DNA from 4 places in the Halomonas sp. NyZ770 genome. Region 1 is predicted to be linked to each of the others. Evidence: predicted binding sites of a transcription regulator. Region 1 holds the regulator's gene; each other region holds the start of a gene.
The links. Region 1 encodes FNR, which switches genes on or off when oxygen is low (the NO sensors DNR and NnrR bind a similar motif). Its sites were predicted from a motif close to TTGATNTANATCAA; they were not measured.
Positions count from the first base shown of each region.

Region 2: the regulator FNR is predicted to act here: its motif matches at 2,382-2,395, upstream of LG409_RS09530 (cytochrome-c peroxidase).
Region 3: the regulator FNR is predicted to act here: its motif matches at 2,457-2,470, upstream of LG409_RS10915 (OmpW/AlkL family protein).
Region 4: the regulator FNR is predicted to act here: its motif matches at 1,966-1,979, upstream of LG409_RS09555 (cytochrome ubiquinol oxidase subunit I).

Region 1 is NZ_CP085143.1:694,502-698,712, forward strand. It holds gene LG409_RS03375 (DNA polymerase III subunit epsilon) at 1-80, shown strand, start outside; gene ttcA (tRNA 2-thiocytidine(32) synthetase TtcA) at 196-1,107, shown strand; gene fnr (fumarate/nitrate reduction transcriptional regulator Fnr) at 1,094-1,846, opposite strand; gene hemN (oxygen-independent coproporphyrinogen III oxidase) at 1,907-3,331, opposite strand; gene LG409_RS03395 (sulfite exporter TauE/SafE family protein) at 3,442-4,140, opposite strand; gene ccoS (cbb3-type cytochrome oxidase assembly protein CcoS) at 4,137-4,211, opposite strand, start outside.
Region 2 is NZ_CP085143.1:2,067,312-2,071,522, forward strand. It holds tRNA gene LG409_RS09515 (tRNA-Ala) at 195-270, opposite strand; tRNA gene LG409_RS09520 (tRNA-Ile) at 385-461, opposite strand; rRNA gene LG409_RS09525 (16S ribosomal RNA) at 547-2,079, opposite strand; gene LG409_RS09530 (cytochrome-c peroxidase) at 2,485-3,468, shown strand; gene LG409_RS09535 (adenosine deaminase) at 3,509-4,211, opposite strand, start outside.
Region 3 is NZ_CP085143.1:2,369,188-2,373,398, forward strand. It holds gene putA (bifunctional proline dehydrogenase/L-glutamate gamma-semialdehyde dehydrogenase PutA) at 1-434, shown strand, start outside; gene putP (sodium/proline symporter PutP) at 789-2,279, shown strand; gene LG409_RS10915 (OmpW/AlkL family protein) at 2,550-3,176, shown strand; gene LG409_RS10920 (YqcC family protein) at 3,276-3,608, opposite strand; gene LG409_RS10925 (DUF3549 family protein) at 3,893-4,211, shown strand, end outside.
Region 4 is NZ_CP085143.1:2,075,427-2,079,637, reverse strand. It holds gene LG409_RS09565 (paraquat-inducible protein A) at 1-609, opposite strand, end outside; gene LG409_RS09560 (calcium/sodium antiporter) at 795-1,769, shown strand; gene LG409_RS09555 (cytochrome ubiquinol oxidase subunit I) at 1,991-3,406, shown strand; gene cydB (cytochrome d ubiquinol oxidase subunit II) at 3,410-4,211, shown strand, end outside.

The sequences.
Region 1 (4,211 bases):
GGCCCTCGGTGCACAGCGAGGCCACGGCGGCGGCGCTGCTCTATCAGCGCCTGCAGAGTGAGCGCCTTTTCACGGTGTGAGCCGACGCGCTGCCGCTCGGTGTGGCCAGAGGCCGACGATGGGTTTGTATTGGGTCGCGCCTGCGAGTCTTGTAGAATAGCCGCTGCTCCTTCACCCATCGGCAGTACAACGACCATGTTATCACCTGACTTTTTCGACCCCTCCTCGGCGACGCGTGCCACCAATGCGGCGTCTGAACAGCAGCCTGAACTTCAGGATGCCAAACAGAAGCGCGAATTCAACAAGTTGCAGAAGCGTCTTCGTCGTGAAGTGGGCAACGCCATCATCGATTACAACATGATCGATGAGGGTGATCGGGTCATGGTATGCCTGTCGGGCGGCAAGGACAGCTACACCATGCTGGAAATCCTGCGCAATCTGCAGCGCAATGCGCCGGTCAATTTTTCCCTGGTGGCGGTCAACCTCGACCAGAAACAGCCGGGCTTTCCCGAGCACGTGTTGCCCCGTTACCTGGATAAGCTGGGTGTGGAGTACCACATTCTGGAGCGGGATACCTATTCGGTGGTGAAGGAGAAAACCCCGGAAGGCAAGACCACCTGCGCGCTCTGCTCGCGGCTGCGTCGCGGGTCACTTTACGGGTTTGCCGAGGAGATCGGCGCCAACAAGATTGCCCTGGGCCACCACCGGGAAGACATCCTCGAGACGCTGTTTCTCAACATGTTCTTTGGCGGGACCTTGAAGGCCATGCCGCCCAAGCTGCTGTCCGACGACGGCAAGAACATCGTGATCCGCCCCCTGGCCTACTGCAAGGAAGCGGACATTGCCGAATTCTCACGGCTGATGGAGTTTCCGATCATTCCCTGCAACCTGTGCGGGTCGCAGCCCAACATGCAGCGTCAGATCGTCAAGGACATGCTGGCCGAATGGGACAAGAAGCACCCGGGGCGGCTGGAAAGCATGTTCAAGGCCGTCACCAATGTGGCGCCTTCCCAATTGGCCGACCGGGCGCTGTTCGACTTCGTCGGGCTGGAAGCCAAACAGGCGGCGCTGATGGAAGGGCGGATTCAGGCGTTCAACGTGAGCTGATTGCCTGCTCCTCCTCTTCGGCCAGGGTGATGAGCCGTTGCAGGTCGAGAATATTGACCTCTCGACCCGAGACGGCCACCACGTTCTGCTGCTGAAAGCGGCTCAGGATGCGGCTGACGGTCTCGACGGCCAGGCCCAGGTAGTTCCCCATATCGGCTCGGGACATGGAGAGCCGGAAGCTGTAGGGCGAGTAGCCGCGTCGCCGGAAGCGGTCAGAGAGGGTAATCAGGAAGCTGGCCAGCCGCTGGTCGGCAGTTTTGCGCGATAGCAGGCGCATCATGCGCCGATCATCGCGCAGCTCCTTGCTCATGCTGCGGTAAAGCTGGCCGCGCAGTTCCGGCAGCTCTTCCGATAGGGTGTCCAGGCGGTCGAAAGGAATCTCGCACACCGTGGTGGTTTCCAGGGCAATCACGCTGCCGGGATACTGCTCTTCATCGATACCATCCAACCCCACCAGCTCGCTTGGCAGATAAAAATTGGTCAACTGGTCGTTGCCGTTGCCTTCGCTGGTCACCTGTTTCAGGCTGCCGGAACGCACCGCATAGACGCTGGTGAAGGCATCGCCCTGGCGAAACAGCGGTTCGCCCTTCTTGAGCGGTGCGCGGCGGCGGATGATGGCATCGAACTGGCTCATATCCTCCAGCTCCAGGGCGAGCGGTAGGCACAGCGAGCTGAGGCTGCAGGTCTGGCAGCGCGCCTCTTGCAGCAGTGAACGTCGTTGGCTGGCAGGATATGGCATGTTGTTCTCCCTTTTCATTGGCCATCATAGGGTCAGGGGGTGGATGTCTCAAGGTGCCGTTTATACGATCTTCGAGTAGCGTTGCGATGACTGGCTTTGCAGGCGCGCATCGAACGCCATGGCCAGGTGGCGAATCAGCAGCCGCCCGGTCGGTGTTGCCCGCAGGCGGTTCCCTTCGCGCTGCAGCAGGCCATCCCGCTCGGCAGGCTGCAGATGCTCCAGCGCACTGGCGAAGTAGACGGGCGCATCGATGTGCCAGCGCTGGCCAACGCTGGCCAGGTCAATTTCCATATCGCACATCAGGCGCTCAATGACGTCTCTTCGTATTAGATCATCCTTATTTAAGCGTATCCCTTTGACGGTTGCCAGCCGACCTTCATCCAATGCCGCTTCGTAGGCTGCCAGTTGGGTGGGGTTCTGGGCATACAAATCATCGATACGGGAAATGGCCGAGACACCCAGGCCAATCAGGTCGCACTGGGCGTGGCTGGAGTAACCCTGGAAGTTGCGCTGCAGGGTGCCTTGGCGCTGTGCCTGGGCGAGGCTGTCGTCCGGGCGGGCGAAGTGGTCCATGCCGATATGCACGTAGCCTGCCTGAGTGAGCATCTCGATGGTGGTTCGCAGGATCGCCAGCTTCTCGTCGGCGCTGGGCAGGTCTGTCTCGCTGATGCGCCGCTGGGGGGCAAAGCGGCTGGGCATGTGGGCGTAATTGAACACCGACAAGCGGGCCGGGTTGAGGTCGATGACCTGGGCAAGCGTGTCGGCAAAGCTCTGCTCGGTCTGAAAGGGTAGCCCGTAAATCAGATCCAGATTGAGGGAGCGAAAGCCCAGCCGGTGTGCTTCGTCCATCAGGGTTTCGGTCATGACCTTGGGCTGCACGCGGTTGATGGCCGCCTGTACGCTGGGGTTCAGGTCCTGGACGCCCAGGCTGAGGCGATTGAAGCCCAGCGACTGCAGGTGGCGCAGGGTGAAGACATCCGCCTCGCGGGGGTCGATCTCGATGGCGTAATCGCGGTCAGGAGCGTTGGAGAGCCCAAACCTCGCGTCCAGCCTGTCTACCAGGTCGCTCATTTGCGCCAGGGTCAGGAATGTCGGTGTGCCACCGCCCCAGTGCAGCTGTTGCACGGGCCGCCGAGTATCCAGGTGGCGCGAGGTCAACACCATTTCACGATCGAGGCGCGACAGGTAGGGCTCGGCCAGCTGGGTGTTTTTGGTGGCGATCTTGTTGCAGGCGCAGTAGAAGCAGATCTTGCGGCAAAAGGGCACGTGCACGTACAGGGAGAGCGGCCGCTGGCTGGCATTGCTGCGCGCCAGGGCATCGGTGACGTCGTCGGCACCGATGTCTGCGTCAAAGGAGAGTGCCGTGGGGTAGGACGTATAGCGTGGGCCGCTGGTGTCGTAACGGCGCAGCAGGGCCTCGTCCCAGGCAGGGGTCTCGGCCGCTGCGAGGTGAGGAGTTGCGGTGGCAGCAGAGGCAAGGGGCATGAAGAGACGCTCCGTGGTAACAGGGCAAAGTAGCCAGGTGGTGGGCCACCGGCCGACATATGCCTGCATGCTAAGGCATCGAAGCGGGCAAAGCGTTGAGCTATATCAAGCTATGAGTGATGCGCCGTCGGCAGCAGCGACCACAGTTGCCACAGGGCAAAGCCGATGATGGTCAAGGCAGCCACGGTACGCGTGGCGGGGTGGCGAATGAGGTGGCCCATCTGGCGAGCCGCCAGGCCGGTGGCCAGCAGCGTGGGCAGGGTGCCCAGTCCGAAGGCACCCATCAGCAACGCGCCTTGCAGCGGGTCGGCCGTGGCCAGGCTCCAGGCCAGCATGGAGTACACCAGCCCACAGGGTAGCCAGCCCCAGATGGCGCCCAGGGCGAAGGCCTGGGGCAGGTGCACGACAGGCATCAACCGTCGGCCCAGGGGGTCGAGATAGCGCCACAGGTAGCGTCCGGCGGCCTCGACCCGGAGCAGTCCTTTCCACCAGTTGGCGATGTACAGCGCCATCAGAATCAGCATGACCGCCGCTACCACCTGCAGGCCCACTCGGGCGGCCGGGGAGAGCGAGACCAGCGTGCCCAGCGCGGCCACCAGCGCACCGGCCACCATGTAGCTGAGAATACGCCCCAGGTTGTAGCTCATCAGCAGCCCGCCCAGGCGAGCAGGGTGGCGCATGCTGGGCGGCACGGCGAAGGTGAGGGCGCTCATGATGCCACCGCACATGCCGATGCAGTGCGCTCCGCCCATGAGGCCAAATACCCAGGCCGCCAGCAGCGGCGGCAGGTCCAGCCCGGTCGGGTTCATGGCGGGGGCTCTTGGTCGCGCGGCGGCTTGGCCCTGTTTTTTCGCTCGGCGCGCTGTTCGGGAGTCAGGTC
Region 2 (4,211 bases), 1.4 Mb from region 1:
GCTTGAGACGTATCACAATACAATTTACGTAGAAACGTGTTAAACACGTTTCTGTCAGCATGATATACATTGTTAAAGAGCGACTGTTCTATGAACAGTGATAAGACGACGCAGTGCGTTCTGGCTTATCAATGGTCACAAAACCAACAAACGGTACGAGAAGCACAGGAGGTGTCACCTGGTACGACGCGATATGGTGGAGCCAAGCGGGATCGAACCGCTGACCTCCTGCGTGCAAGGCAGGCGCTCTCCCAGCTGAGCTATGGCCCCATCGTGTTATGCAAGACCAACCTCTTGTTATAAATTCCTCGCAGACACGTCAATGAACCGCACATTGCAGCAAGCTGCAGGGGGCGATGTCGTCGTTTCGGCGTAACAGGAATTTGGTGGGTCTGGGCAGATTTGAACTGCCGACCTCACCCTTATCAGGGGTGCGCTCTAACCAACTGAGCTACAGACCCAAGAGGGGTCGTGCGAAAACCGTTTGCTCTATCATCTGATCAGGTAATTCATTGTGAGCGCTTGCCGCGAGGGGAAGACATCGTTTAAGGAGGTGATCCAGCCGCAGGTTCCCCTACGGCTACCTTGTTACGACTTCACCCCAGTCATGAACCACACCGTGGTGATCGCCCTCTTGCGTTAGGCTAACCACTTCTGGTGCAGTCCACTCCCATGGTGTGACGGGCGGTGTGTACAAGGCCCGGGAACGTATTCACCGTGGCATTCTGATCCACGATTACTAGCGATTCCGACTTCACGGAGTCGAGTTGCAGACTCCGATCCGGACTGAGATCGGCTTTTCGGGATTGGCTCACTCTCGCGAGTTGGCAACCCTTTGTACCGACCATTGTAGCACGTGTGTAGCCCTACTCGTAAGGGCCATGATGACTTGACGTCGTCCCCACCTTCCTCCGGTTTGTCACCGGCAGTCTCCTTAGAGTTCCCGCCATTACGCGCTGGCAAATAAGGACAAGGGTTGCGCTCGTTACGGGACTTAACCCAACATTTCACAACACGAGCTGACGACAGCCATGCAGCACCTGTCTCTGCGTTCCCGAAGGCACTAAGGTATCTCTACCGAATTCGCAGGATGTCAAGAGTAGGTAAGGTTCTTCGCGTTGCATCGAATTAAACCACATGCTCCACCGCTTGTGCGGGCCCCCGTCAATTCATTTGAGTTTTAACCTTGCGGCCGTACTCCCCAGGCGGTCGACTTATCGCGTTAACTTCGCCACAAAGTGCGCTAGGCACCCAACGGCTGGTCGACATCGTTTACGGCGTGGACTACCAGGGTATCTAATCCTGTTTGCTACCCACGCTTTCGCACCTCAGTGTCAGTGTCAGTCCAGAAGGCCGCCTTCGCCACTGGTATTCCTCCCGATCTCTACGCATTTCACCGCTACACCGGGAATTCTACCTTCCTCTCCTGCACTCTAGCTTGACAGTTCCGGATGCCGTTCCCAGGTTGAGCCCGGGGCTTTCACAACCGGCTTATCAAGCCACCTACGCGCGCTTTACGCCCAGTAATTCCGATTAACGCTCGCACCCTCCGTATTACCGCGGCTGCTGGCACGGAGTTAGCCGGTGCTTCTTCTGTGAGTGATGTCTTTCCTGATGGGTATTAACCACCAGGCGTTCTTCCTCACTGAAAGTGCTTTACAACCCGAGGGCCTTCTTCACACACGCGGCATGGCTGGATCAGGGTTCCCCCCATTGTCCAATATTCCCCACTGCTGCCTCCCGTAGGAGTTCGGGCCGTGTCTCAGTCCCGATGTGGCTGATCATCCTCTCAGACCAGCTACGGATCGTCGCCTTGGTGAGCCTTTACCTCACCAACTAGCTAATCCGACATAGGCTCATCCGATAGCGGGAGCCGAAGCCCCCTTTCTCCCGTAGGACGTATGCGGTATTAGCCTGGGTTTCCCCAGGTTATCCCCCACTATCGGGCAGATTCCTATGCATTACTCACCCGTCCGCCGCTCGTCAGCGGGTAGCAAGCTACCCCTGTTACCGCTCGACTTGCATGTGTTAGGCCTGCCGCCAGCGTTCAATCTGAGCCATGATCAAACTCTTCAGTTTAAGATCAATGCGATCCTTACTCGCTGCCCGAAGGCAACAAAAGCGGATCAAACTTGGCTCAAGGTTCAAACGAATTCACTGCGATACTCCGAAGAGTATCTTGATGTTCGCTTGCCTTGATATTAGGTGATGATTCACCCTCATCGGCAAGCGCCCACATGAATTACCTGATCAAATTGTTAAAGAGCCATCTATCGGCGTTGCCGTTCGATGTGGGGCGTATTCTACCCAATTCTTTTTGATCGTCAAGCTTTTTTCTCATTCACCGTTCAAGCACCTGCGGGTCACCAATGGCCGGAAAGTTGACCTGAGGCAAGCCCCGCCCTTCCCCGCTTTTTTAGACTTGTTGAAGCACCGCTGAAAAGAACGGTGCACACCAGACCGGTCAAACAGGAGGGGGAAACCATGACAACATCACGTATTGCCATCGGACTTGCGAGTGTCGCGCTATTAGGCACGACTGCACTGTGGGCAGACGACGAACTCGGTAGCTACCGCGACAGGTTCGAACCGCTGCCCCACTTACCACCTTTACCTGCCCACAATTCACAGACCGATGAAAAGGTGATGCTGGGCAACATGCTGTTTTTCGAGCCCAGGATCTCCGCCAGCGGTGTCATCAGCTGTGCCACTTGCCATAACCCGGCGCTCGGCTGGTCGGATCGCATTCCTAGAGCCGTGGGCCATAACGGTCAGGTTGGCGAACGCAACACACCCACCGTACTCAACAGTGGTTTCCTGGGATCGCAATTCTGGGATGGACGGGAGCCGGATTTGGAGGGTCAAGCGCTGGGCCCCATCGAAGCCGATGTCGAGATGGCCATGCAGCTGGAACACGCCCTGGACAGGTTGGCAGAGTTCGAGCTCTACCAGGAGCGCTTCACGGAAGCGTACCCCGACCAGGATGACCCCATCAATGCCGAGAACCTGGCCAAGGCACTGGCCGCCTTCCAGAGAACGCTCAACACGCCCAATGCACCTTTCGATCGTTATTTGCGGGGTGATATGGACGCCATCAGCGATCAGGCAAAAGAGGGCATGGTAGCTTTCGTGGATAATGGCTGTATCGCCTGCCATCGCGGCGCCAACTTTACCGATAGCCAGTTCCACGCCATTCAGGTGCCGGGCTCGAAAGATTTGGGTCGCTACGTGGTGACTGGCGAGGAAAGAGACCAGTACCGCTTCCGCACTCCCACCTTGCGCAATGTCGGCGTCACTTACCCGTACATGAACAATGGTGCCACCGAAACGCTTGAAGAAGCGGTGGCCATCATGGGCCAGGAAATGCTGGGACGTGAGTTTGACGAACCCACCATCGATAACATCACGGCGTTTCTGCACTCCCTGACAGGTGAAATGCCCGATTTCGAGGTGCCCGCTCTACCCTGATGCACTATGCCGCCGCCCATAGGGGCGGCGGCAGGCTATGTCAGGCTGCCTCCAGGCGCTTCAGCAGTTCGGCGCGTCGCGCGTCGCTGACGAAGGCTTCTTCCATGGCATTGCGGTTCAGCCATTTGAAGGTATCTTCTCCCCAGCCAAAGGCATCGGCACAGGCGATATGATTTTCGAGCAGCCCACCACCAAAATAAGCAGGATCGTCAGAGCTTATAGTGACCTTCAGCCCCGCTTCCAACAACGCCGGTAGCGGATGCTGATCCAATTGATCGACCACTTTCAAGCTGACATTGGAGAGCGGGCACACGGTCAGTACCGTTTGAGACTCCTTGAGGCGCTGCACGACGTCTTCGCTTTCGAGACAGCGCACGCCGTGGTCGATGCGCTGAACGTCCAACAGGTCCAGGGCTTGCGTAATGTAAGCGGCAGGCCCCTCCTCGCCCGCATGGGCCACACGCACCAGCCCAAGCTCCTTGGCGCGCGCAAACAGGGCCTGAAACTTCTCGGGCGGGTTGTCACGCTCGGCGCTGTCCAAGCCAATGGCATCCAGCATTTTCCAGTAGGGTGCCGCCTGCTCGAGAACGTGAAGTGCCTCGTCGGCTGGCCGATCTCTCAGGAAGGCCATGATCATGCCCACTGAAAGATCCAGCTGACTCTCGGCCTCCTGCTTGGCCCTGAGCAGTCCCGCCATGACCACCTCCAGAGGCACTCCACGCTGCAGGTGAGCCTGGGGATCG
Region 3 (4,211 bases), 1.7 Mb from region 1:
TGACCGCCGAGCACACACAGCACGGCACTTTCGTGGCCCCGGTCGCCTTTACCATCGACAGCATCGATGCGCTGACCCGCGAGCAGTTTGGCCCCGTGCTGCACATCGTGCGTTACAAGGCCCGCGAGATCGACAAGGTGATCAACGACATCAACGGTCGGGGATATGGCCTGACGTTTGGCGTGCATAGCCGTAACGAATCCTTTGCCGCTGAAATAGCGCAGAAAATTCGAGTAGGCAATGTGTACATCAACCGTAATATCATCGGCGCAGTGGTCGGCGTGCAGCCATTCGGCGGTCAGGGCCTTTCGGGCACCGGCCCCAAAGCGGGTGGCCCGCATTACCTGCAGCGCTTCGTGACTGAGAAGACGATCACCAACAACACCGCCGCCCTGGGTGGCAACGCGTCGCTATTGGCGCTAGGGGATGAGTAGAACGCTCATCGACATAAACTAACCTGAACTCCTGAAAAGGATCCGTCTCATGGTTGACAATAATAGCGTGACTGCCTGCGCTGCCACGGCCCTCCCAGGCCGTGCACCAGGCACAGGGAACTCGACATCGATACTCCGCCATACCCTTTCCGGCGCCCTGCTTGATGGCTCGAGCCGTGGCCAGCCACTGGCCACGCCGAACCGGCAGGGAAATTAACAACAAGATCAACGCGCTTTGGCCACGCACCGCCAAGGCGCTGACGCTGTCGGAGTCAGGAATGTACGAAAGAGCGGCCAGCACGCGCGGGCTTTCGTAGGTGACCTGACTCCGTTCTGACGAACTGGAGAAGTGTTATGGCTACTGGTGTTTGGATTAGCTTGTTTGGATATTTTGCGCTCATGATCGCCATCGGCATCTATGCCATGCGCAAAGCGACCTCTTCCTCGGAAGATTACATGCTGGGGGGCCGTACCCTCAGCCCACAAGTCGCGGCACTCTCGGCAGGGGCCTCCGACATGAGCGGCTGGCTGCTGCTGGGCTTGCCCGGAGCCATGTTCGTGTCTGGACTGGGCTCTGCCTGGATCGGCATTGGCCTGCTGGTGGGCGCACTGCTCAACTGGATACTGGTCGCGCCTCGCCTGCGCGAGCAGACCATTCATTACGGCAACGCGATTACCATTCCGGCGTTTCTGGCCAACCGATTCCCGACCCGTGCGCTGGCACTGCGCACCGTGTCGGCCATCGTGATCGTGATCTTCTTTGCCGTGTATACCGCCTCGGGCCTGGTAGCCGGTGGCAAGCTGTTCGAAACGGCCTTCACCGGAGTGTACAACTTTGGCGACATGAGCAATTACGCCATGGGCGTCATCATTACCCTCGGCGTGGTGCTGATCTATACCGTGGTAGGCGGCTTCCTGGCCGTGAGCATGACCGACTTCGTGCAGGGCTGCATCATGATGCTGGCCTTGATCATCATGCCTGCGGTGGTGCTGTTCGGTGACGGCGGCGGTGGTTTCTCACAGGCGTCGGAGACGCTCAACAGTGTCGATCCCACGCTGCTCTCCTGGACCACGGGGCTGACGTTCGTAGGCTGGCTGTCGGCGGTGACCTGGGGCCTGGGCTATTTTGGTCAGCCGCATATCATCGTTCGCTTCATGGCCATTCGCTCACAAGAAGACGTGCCTGTAGCGCGTAACATCGGTATGGGCTGGATGCTGGTCTCGCTGATCGGTGCCGTGTCGCTGGGCTTGGCGGGTCGCGCCTTCGCAGTGCGTAACGGCATGGACATCCAGGATCCTGAAACCATCTTCATCGTGCTGGCCAACCTGCTCTTCCACCCGCTGATCACCGGCTTCCTGTACGCGGCGCTGCTGGCAGCGATCATGAGTACCATCTCCAGCCAGCTGCTGGTGTCCTCCTCTTCGCTGACGGAAGACTTCTACCGCCTGTTCCTGCACAAGAATGCCACCGAGCAGCAGTGCGTGGCGGTGGGCCGTGTGTGCGTCGTGCTGGTGGGTATTGTGGCCGCCATCATTGCTTCCAATGAAGACTCGCAGGTGCTGGGGCTGGTCAGTAACGCCTGGGCAGGCTTTGGCGCTGCCTTTGGTCCGCTGATCATCCTCGCGCTGATGTGGCCGCGCACCAACGGTGCAGGCGCATTGGCCGGCATGATCGTCGGTGCCGCCACCGTGATGATCTGGATTTCGCTGGGCTGGAGCGGCTCCTTCATGGGCGGCCCAGGTGTCTACGAAATCATCCCCGGATTCATCGCCTCCTTCATCGCCATCCTGGTCGTCAGCAACATGACCGCCGATGCCGGTGAGTACCAGCACATCGAACGCTGATCCTGACCATTACGCCTGGCGACGATTTTTAGCCACGGCTCTTGGCCAGCATGCCACCCTCACCGCCTACTTCGGCAGGCGGTGAGCATCGGCAAGCAGTCATCCGAGACCTCCTCGTCAAGGCCCCGCCGCCTTGCAGGAGGTCTCTTGCATTATTGGCCGCTTGCGCACCGCTCTTTGCCTCAGGTCAATAACGCACCGCTTCTGGCTGGTTATAGTGGCGCCATGGATCGCGAACCACTCACCCTCATCATGGTCAGGAGCAACATTATGCGCCCGTTCAAACCCTCTCTTCTCATCGCTGCCAGCATGGCCGTTGCAACGCTGGCCACCAGCAGCCAGGCCTTTGCCTACGGCGCAGGTGACTTCTTTACCCGCGTGGGCGTGGCACAAGTGTCACCCAAAAGCGACAACGGCGCCTTGGCCAATGGTGCACTGGCGGTGGACGTTCAGGACAAGACCGACTTCGCCTTTACGCTGGGCTATCGCTTTCACGACAAGGTGGGCGTCGAACTGCTGGCCGCCCTGCCCTTCAAGCACGACATTGCCCTGAACGGCGAGAACCTTGCCTCGACCAAGCACCTGCCACCCACCCTGACGCTGCAGTATTACCCGCTGGGCGGCACCCAGGCACGGGTTCAGCCCTACATTGGCGCCGGTATCAACTACACGCGCTTCTCGGACGAACAGCTGGCGATTGGTGAGTTGGATCTGGACGACTCCTGGGGTCTGGCAGGCCAATTGGGTATCGACCTGCTGATCGACGACAACTGGGCGCTCAACGCCGCCGCCTGGTACCTGGACATCGATACGGACGCCACGGTGAACGGCGCCGCAGCGGGCACCGTCGAAATCGACCCCATCGTGATCATGGCGGGTCTCAGCTACCGCTTCTAGAAGATACGGGGCTACCCATCAAACCGAACAGGCCCGGGGCATCTGCTCCGGGCCTGTTCGGTTGAGAAGCACGACAGCGCCGCGCTGACGGCTACCTGTTCAGTTGTCCGTCACCAGTTGGTCGACTCTTTCCATGGCGCGAATCACCAGCACCTGATCGCTGGCGCGCACTTTTTCCTGCATCAGATAAGCGGCCATGGCGGGCGCTACCTCACATTTGGCGGGCAGGGTCGCCTGGGCTTCTACCAGCGCGGTCAACCGGGCTACGAACACATAGCGCACCCACTGGGGCAGCGACATGGTATCCACACAAAAGGGCTCCTGACTGGCAAACGCACTCGCCTCTGGAAAGGGGGTTCGCCATAGGTTGGCGGCTTTCATCGCGGCTTCAAGCTCGAGAAGCGCGGTTTGAAGCTGTTGATGGACGCTCATAAACAGTCTACTCATAAGGAATGGTCGGCGTGATTATCCCAACTCTGTGGGTAACTTGCCACCGAGAGGCATGGCCAACGCGTTTATGCACAGATTCACAGAAAACCTGCAAGAGACTGTGGATAAACTATGGAAAGGTGTCGCAACGGCTACTCCCACGGGGCCTGGGGAATGTTGTTCACTTTTTGACCACTTCGACGATAAGGTATGGTTTTATCAACGGTTACGGCTGACAGTGACCGAGCATCAAGGTAGAGTGCACGCTTGAAATGCGGAAGGATGTCATGCAACCAATTACTACCCTCGACGAGTTCTTTACCCGCAGCGGTGCCGACGTGACGCTCTACCATATGGGGCGTCGTGTGGTGCCCTGCTCGCGGGATACCCTGCGCGGCTTCGAGCAGGCCGAACACGCCTGGCCCGAGCCCTGGCTGGGTCAGGCGCGTCTGGGCATCGTGTTTCGGCTGGGTGCGATGCCTGAACCGGCCATCTGGTTCCTCGCCCTGCCCTTGGACGAGCAGGGCATGCTCTCGCCTGCACAGCGGGATGGCTTCATCAATCGCTTGCTGGAAACCCTGGGGCGTAATGCCCTGGCATCAGAGC
Region 4 (4,211 bases), 1.4 Mb from region 1:
TAGCAGGATCGCGAACACACAGAAGGCCCAAAAGGAGATGCCCAGCTCGATCTGTGCCATGCCGGCCACTTTGATCAGGCTGACCAGCGCGCCGATGATGAATACATCGGCCATCATCCAGGGGGTCAGGTGGGCCAGCGAGCGAGCGATATCACGACTCAATGGCAGCGGGCGGGCGCGCAGTAGCCCGAACTGTAGCCAGATGACCCCCGTCAGGTAGACCGCAGGCAGTACCACGATGGTCATGATCACTGCGATGGCCACGACAGGCTGATGAAAATTGATCAGCGCCGTGGCCGTCTGGGTCAGCTCGATGCGGTTGCCGATACCGCCTACGCTGAAGCTGACGAAAGGAAACGAAACGGCCAGGATGAGTGCCACCAGTGAGGCAATGGCCAGTGCCATGCTACGTTGCGCGGGGTAGCGGTGGCGCTTGACCAGCACATGGGAGCATCGTGGGCAGGAGGCCTTCTCACCGGAGCCCAAAGGGGGCAGGGCCGAGACCCAGTCGCACTCATGGCAGGCGCGCAGCCGTCTGCGCTGGACGCGTGCCTCGGGGGGCGTGCAGTCCACGGCGGGGGTATGCATGGAAAGGGTGGGTCGTTTCATGAAAGAGACATCAGGTAATAGCAAACTCTCGATAGTTGGCGCATTTTAAATCAATATAGAGCCGAGACGTGAGTGTCAAATCAGGGACACCTCGCTTCTCTTGAACTCGGTGCTTGACCCCGCCTCCCGGTTCGACAAGGATGCAGCCGCGATAGTGCCTAATACGATGACATTAAGGAACCGAAATGTTGCTTGCCTTTGTAGCAGTGGTGGTAGGGCTCGTCCTGCTGATCTGGAGTGCTGAAAAATTTATCGATGGCGCTGCTGCTACCTCGCGGTGGTTGGGGTTGTCGCCACTGCTGATCGGTATGCTGGTGATCGGATTCGGAACGTCGGCCCCTGAAATGATGGTCTCCGTACTGGCGGCCATGCAGGGTAATCCCGGGCTGGCGGTAGGCAATGCTTACGGATCCAATATTGCCAACATAGGGCTGGTGCTGGGTTTTGTGGCGCTTATAGCGCCGCTGGCGGTGCACTCCAGCGTTATTCGCAAGGAGATGCCGCTATTGGTGGCGGTCATGCTGCTGACCGGTTACATGCTGATGGATGGCTGGATTTCTCGCGGTGAGGCAGTGTTGCTGCTGGCCGCGCTAGGGATATTCATTACGGTCAGTATCATCCAGTCACGGCGTCATCAGGCGGATGCACTGACCGATGAAGTGACGGAGAGCCTGGACAGCAAGCCGCTGTCACGTGGTATGGCATTGATGTGGACGCTGGTGGGGTTAGTGCTGTTGGTAGCCAGCTCGCGTCTGTTGGTGTGGGGCGCGGTAGAAATTGCCGTAGGATTTGGTGTCAGCGATCTCATCATCGGTTTGACGGTGGTGGCCGTCGGTACGTCGCTACCCGAGCTTGCCTCGTCCATCAGTGCCTTGAGGCGCAAAGAGCACGATATGGTGCTGGGCAACGTGGTGGGCTCCAATCTGTTCAATAGTTTGGCCGTGGTAGGGTTGGCGGGGGTCATCACGCCTATCGAAGCGGGTCGTGAGGTGCTGGTGCGTGACTGGAGCGTGATGACCTTCATGACGCTGATGATGGTGCTGTTTGCATTCTCCTGGCGTGGCCGTCCGCGGCGGATCAATCGTCTGGAGGGTGGCGTGCTGTTTTCCCTGTTTGTCGCGTACACCGGCTACATGGTCAGTCTGGTGGTGATGACATGACTTTTTTTAATTGAAAAAGAGCAGTTTGCCTGAATGGCATGCGTCAATGCGACACAGCTTTTTGGGCAAACTTGCGCTGTATAACGGGTGTCGAAGCGTTAAAATGCAACACAGCTAAAGAATAAGCTTAGTGCTTATAACTAAAATGCGGTGCCATTAAGGCTCAACTAAGCTTGTGTAACCCATTGATGGGATATTGATCCAGGTCTTAGGAGCGTGTGATGGAACTCGACCCCCTTGTACTATCGCGAATGCAGTTCGCCTTCGTTGTATCGTTTCATGCGATCTTTCCGGTCTTCACCATCGGACTGGCGTCTTACATAGCGCTGCTTCATGGGCTGTTCTTCAAGACCAACAACCCCGCCTGGGACCGCCTGGCACTGTTCTGGACCAAGGTGTTTGCCGTGGTCTTCGGCATGGGCGTAGTCTCCGGGATCGTCATGTCTTTCCAGTTTGGCACCAACTGGAGCAACTTCTCCCAGGCAGCGTCCAACTTCCTCGGGCCGGTGCTCAGCTACGAGGTCGTTACCGCTTTCTTCCTTGAAGCGGCATTCCTCGGTGTCCTGCTCTTTGGCCGAGGCAAGGTGCCACAAGGGGTGCACCTGTTTGCTGCCATCATGGTGGCGATCGGTACGTTCATTTCGTCGTTCTGGATTCTTTCTGCCAACAGCTGGATGCATACACCGGCAGGGGTAGAACTCATCGACTATCGGTTCCACGTGGTTTCCTGGACCGAAGCGATATTCAATCCCTCCTTTCCTTACCGCTTCGCGCACATGGCCATGGCATCCTTCTTGACCGGTGGCTTCGTGGTGGCCGGTGTGAGTGCCTGGTTCCTGCTTCGTGGTCGCGACCCGGAAGCCAACCGTCGAGCGCTTTCCATGTGCCTTTGGTTGCTGCTGTTTCTGGCGCCAGCCCAGGCGGTCGTGGGTGACTTCCATGGTTTGAATACACTGGAGCACCAGCCGGCCAAAGTGGCGGCCATGGAAGGGCATTGGGAAACCTCTGGCAACGTTCCGTTGCTGCTGTTCGCCATCCCGGACCAGGAAGCGCAAACCAATCGCTTTGAAATCGGCATTCCCAATCTTGCCAGCCTCATCCTGACCCACTCTACGGATGGGGTTATTCAGGGGCTGAATGAATTTGCTCCTGAAGAGCAGCCACCGGTCTGGATCGTCTTCTGGGCGTTCCGCGTGATGGTGGGGATCGGTCTGTTGATGATTGCCACCGCCCTGACAGGACTGTTGCTGCGTCGCAAAGGCAAATTCCATCAGCACACCGGGTTCCTCAAGACGCTGGTGTACATGATCCCCATGCCGTTCGTCGCCGTGCTGGCTGGTTGGATCGTGACCGAGTCAGGACGTGCCCCATGGCTGGTATACGGCATGATGACCCATGCGGAAGGCGTTACGCCTTCGCTGACCGGCCCCATGGCGCTGTTTACGCTGGTGGGCTACGTGCTGGTGTACGCGGTGGTGTTCTATGCCGGTATCTACTATCTGACCCGCGTGGTACGTAACGGCATGCTGCCCAAGGAAGAGCGTGAAACGGCAGGCGACAATTTCAGACGCCCCATGCGTCCACTGTCGGCCACGGAAACTCCCTTTGATGACGATGTCGACCCGGTGAGGAACTGAGACATGGAAATGTTTGATCTGACGATAATCTGGGCAGGCATCATCGGGTTCGGGTTGATGATGTACGTGCTGATGGACGGTTTCGATCTGGGGCTTGGAATTCTGTATCCCTTCGCCCCGGACGAAGACGCCCGGGATGTGATGATGAACTCCGTGGCGCCGGTCTGGGACGGCAACGAGACGTGGCTGGTGTTGGCGGGTGCCGGTTTGCTCGGGGCTTTCCCGCTGGTCTATTCGGTCTTCCTGCCCGCACTCTATATTGGCGTGTTCTTGATGCTGGCGGGGCTTATTTTTCGGGGGGTGGCCTTCGAGTTCCGCTTCAAGTCCCGGCGCAATCGTCGCTGGTGGAACCGCGCCTTCTGCTGGGGCTCCGGCGTAGCCGCTTTCGCTCAAGGGGCGGTGGTCGGTGCTTACATTCAGGGGTTTCATGTCGAAAACTTTGCCTTTGCAGGTGGCGCTTTCGATTGGCTGACGCCATTCTCGGTACTGACCGGCTTCGGCCTGATGGCAGGTTATGCGTTGCTGGGAGCCACCTGGCTGATCTTGAAATCCGAGGGCCATATTCAGGAGTGGGCGTACAAGATCACGCCGCTGCTGTTGGCGCTGGTACTGGGCGTCTTCGGTATCATCAGCATCTGGACTCCGTTCGTGAATCCGGTGGTCTGGGAGCGCTGGTTCGGTCATTTGCAGCTGATCTGGGTGTTCCCGGCATTGGCGCTGCTGTCGGCCTTCATGGTGTATCGCTCCGTGAAACGTCGTGACGAGGGTATTCCCTTCGTGGCCACCATCGGCATCTACGTGTTCA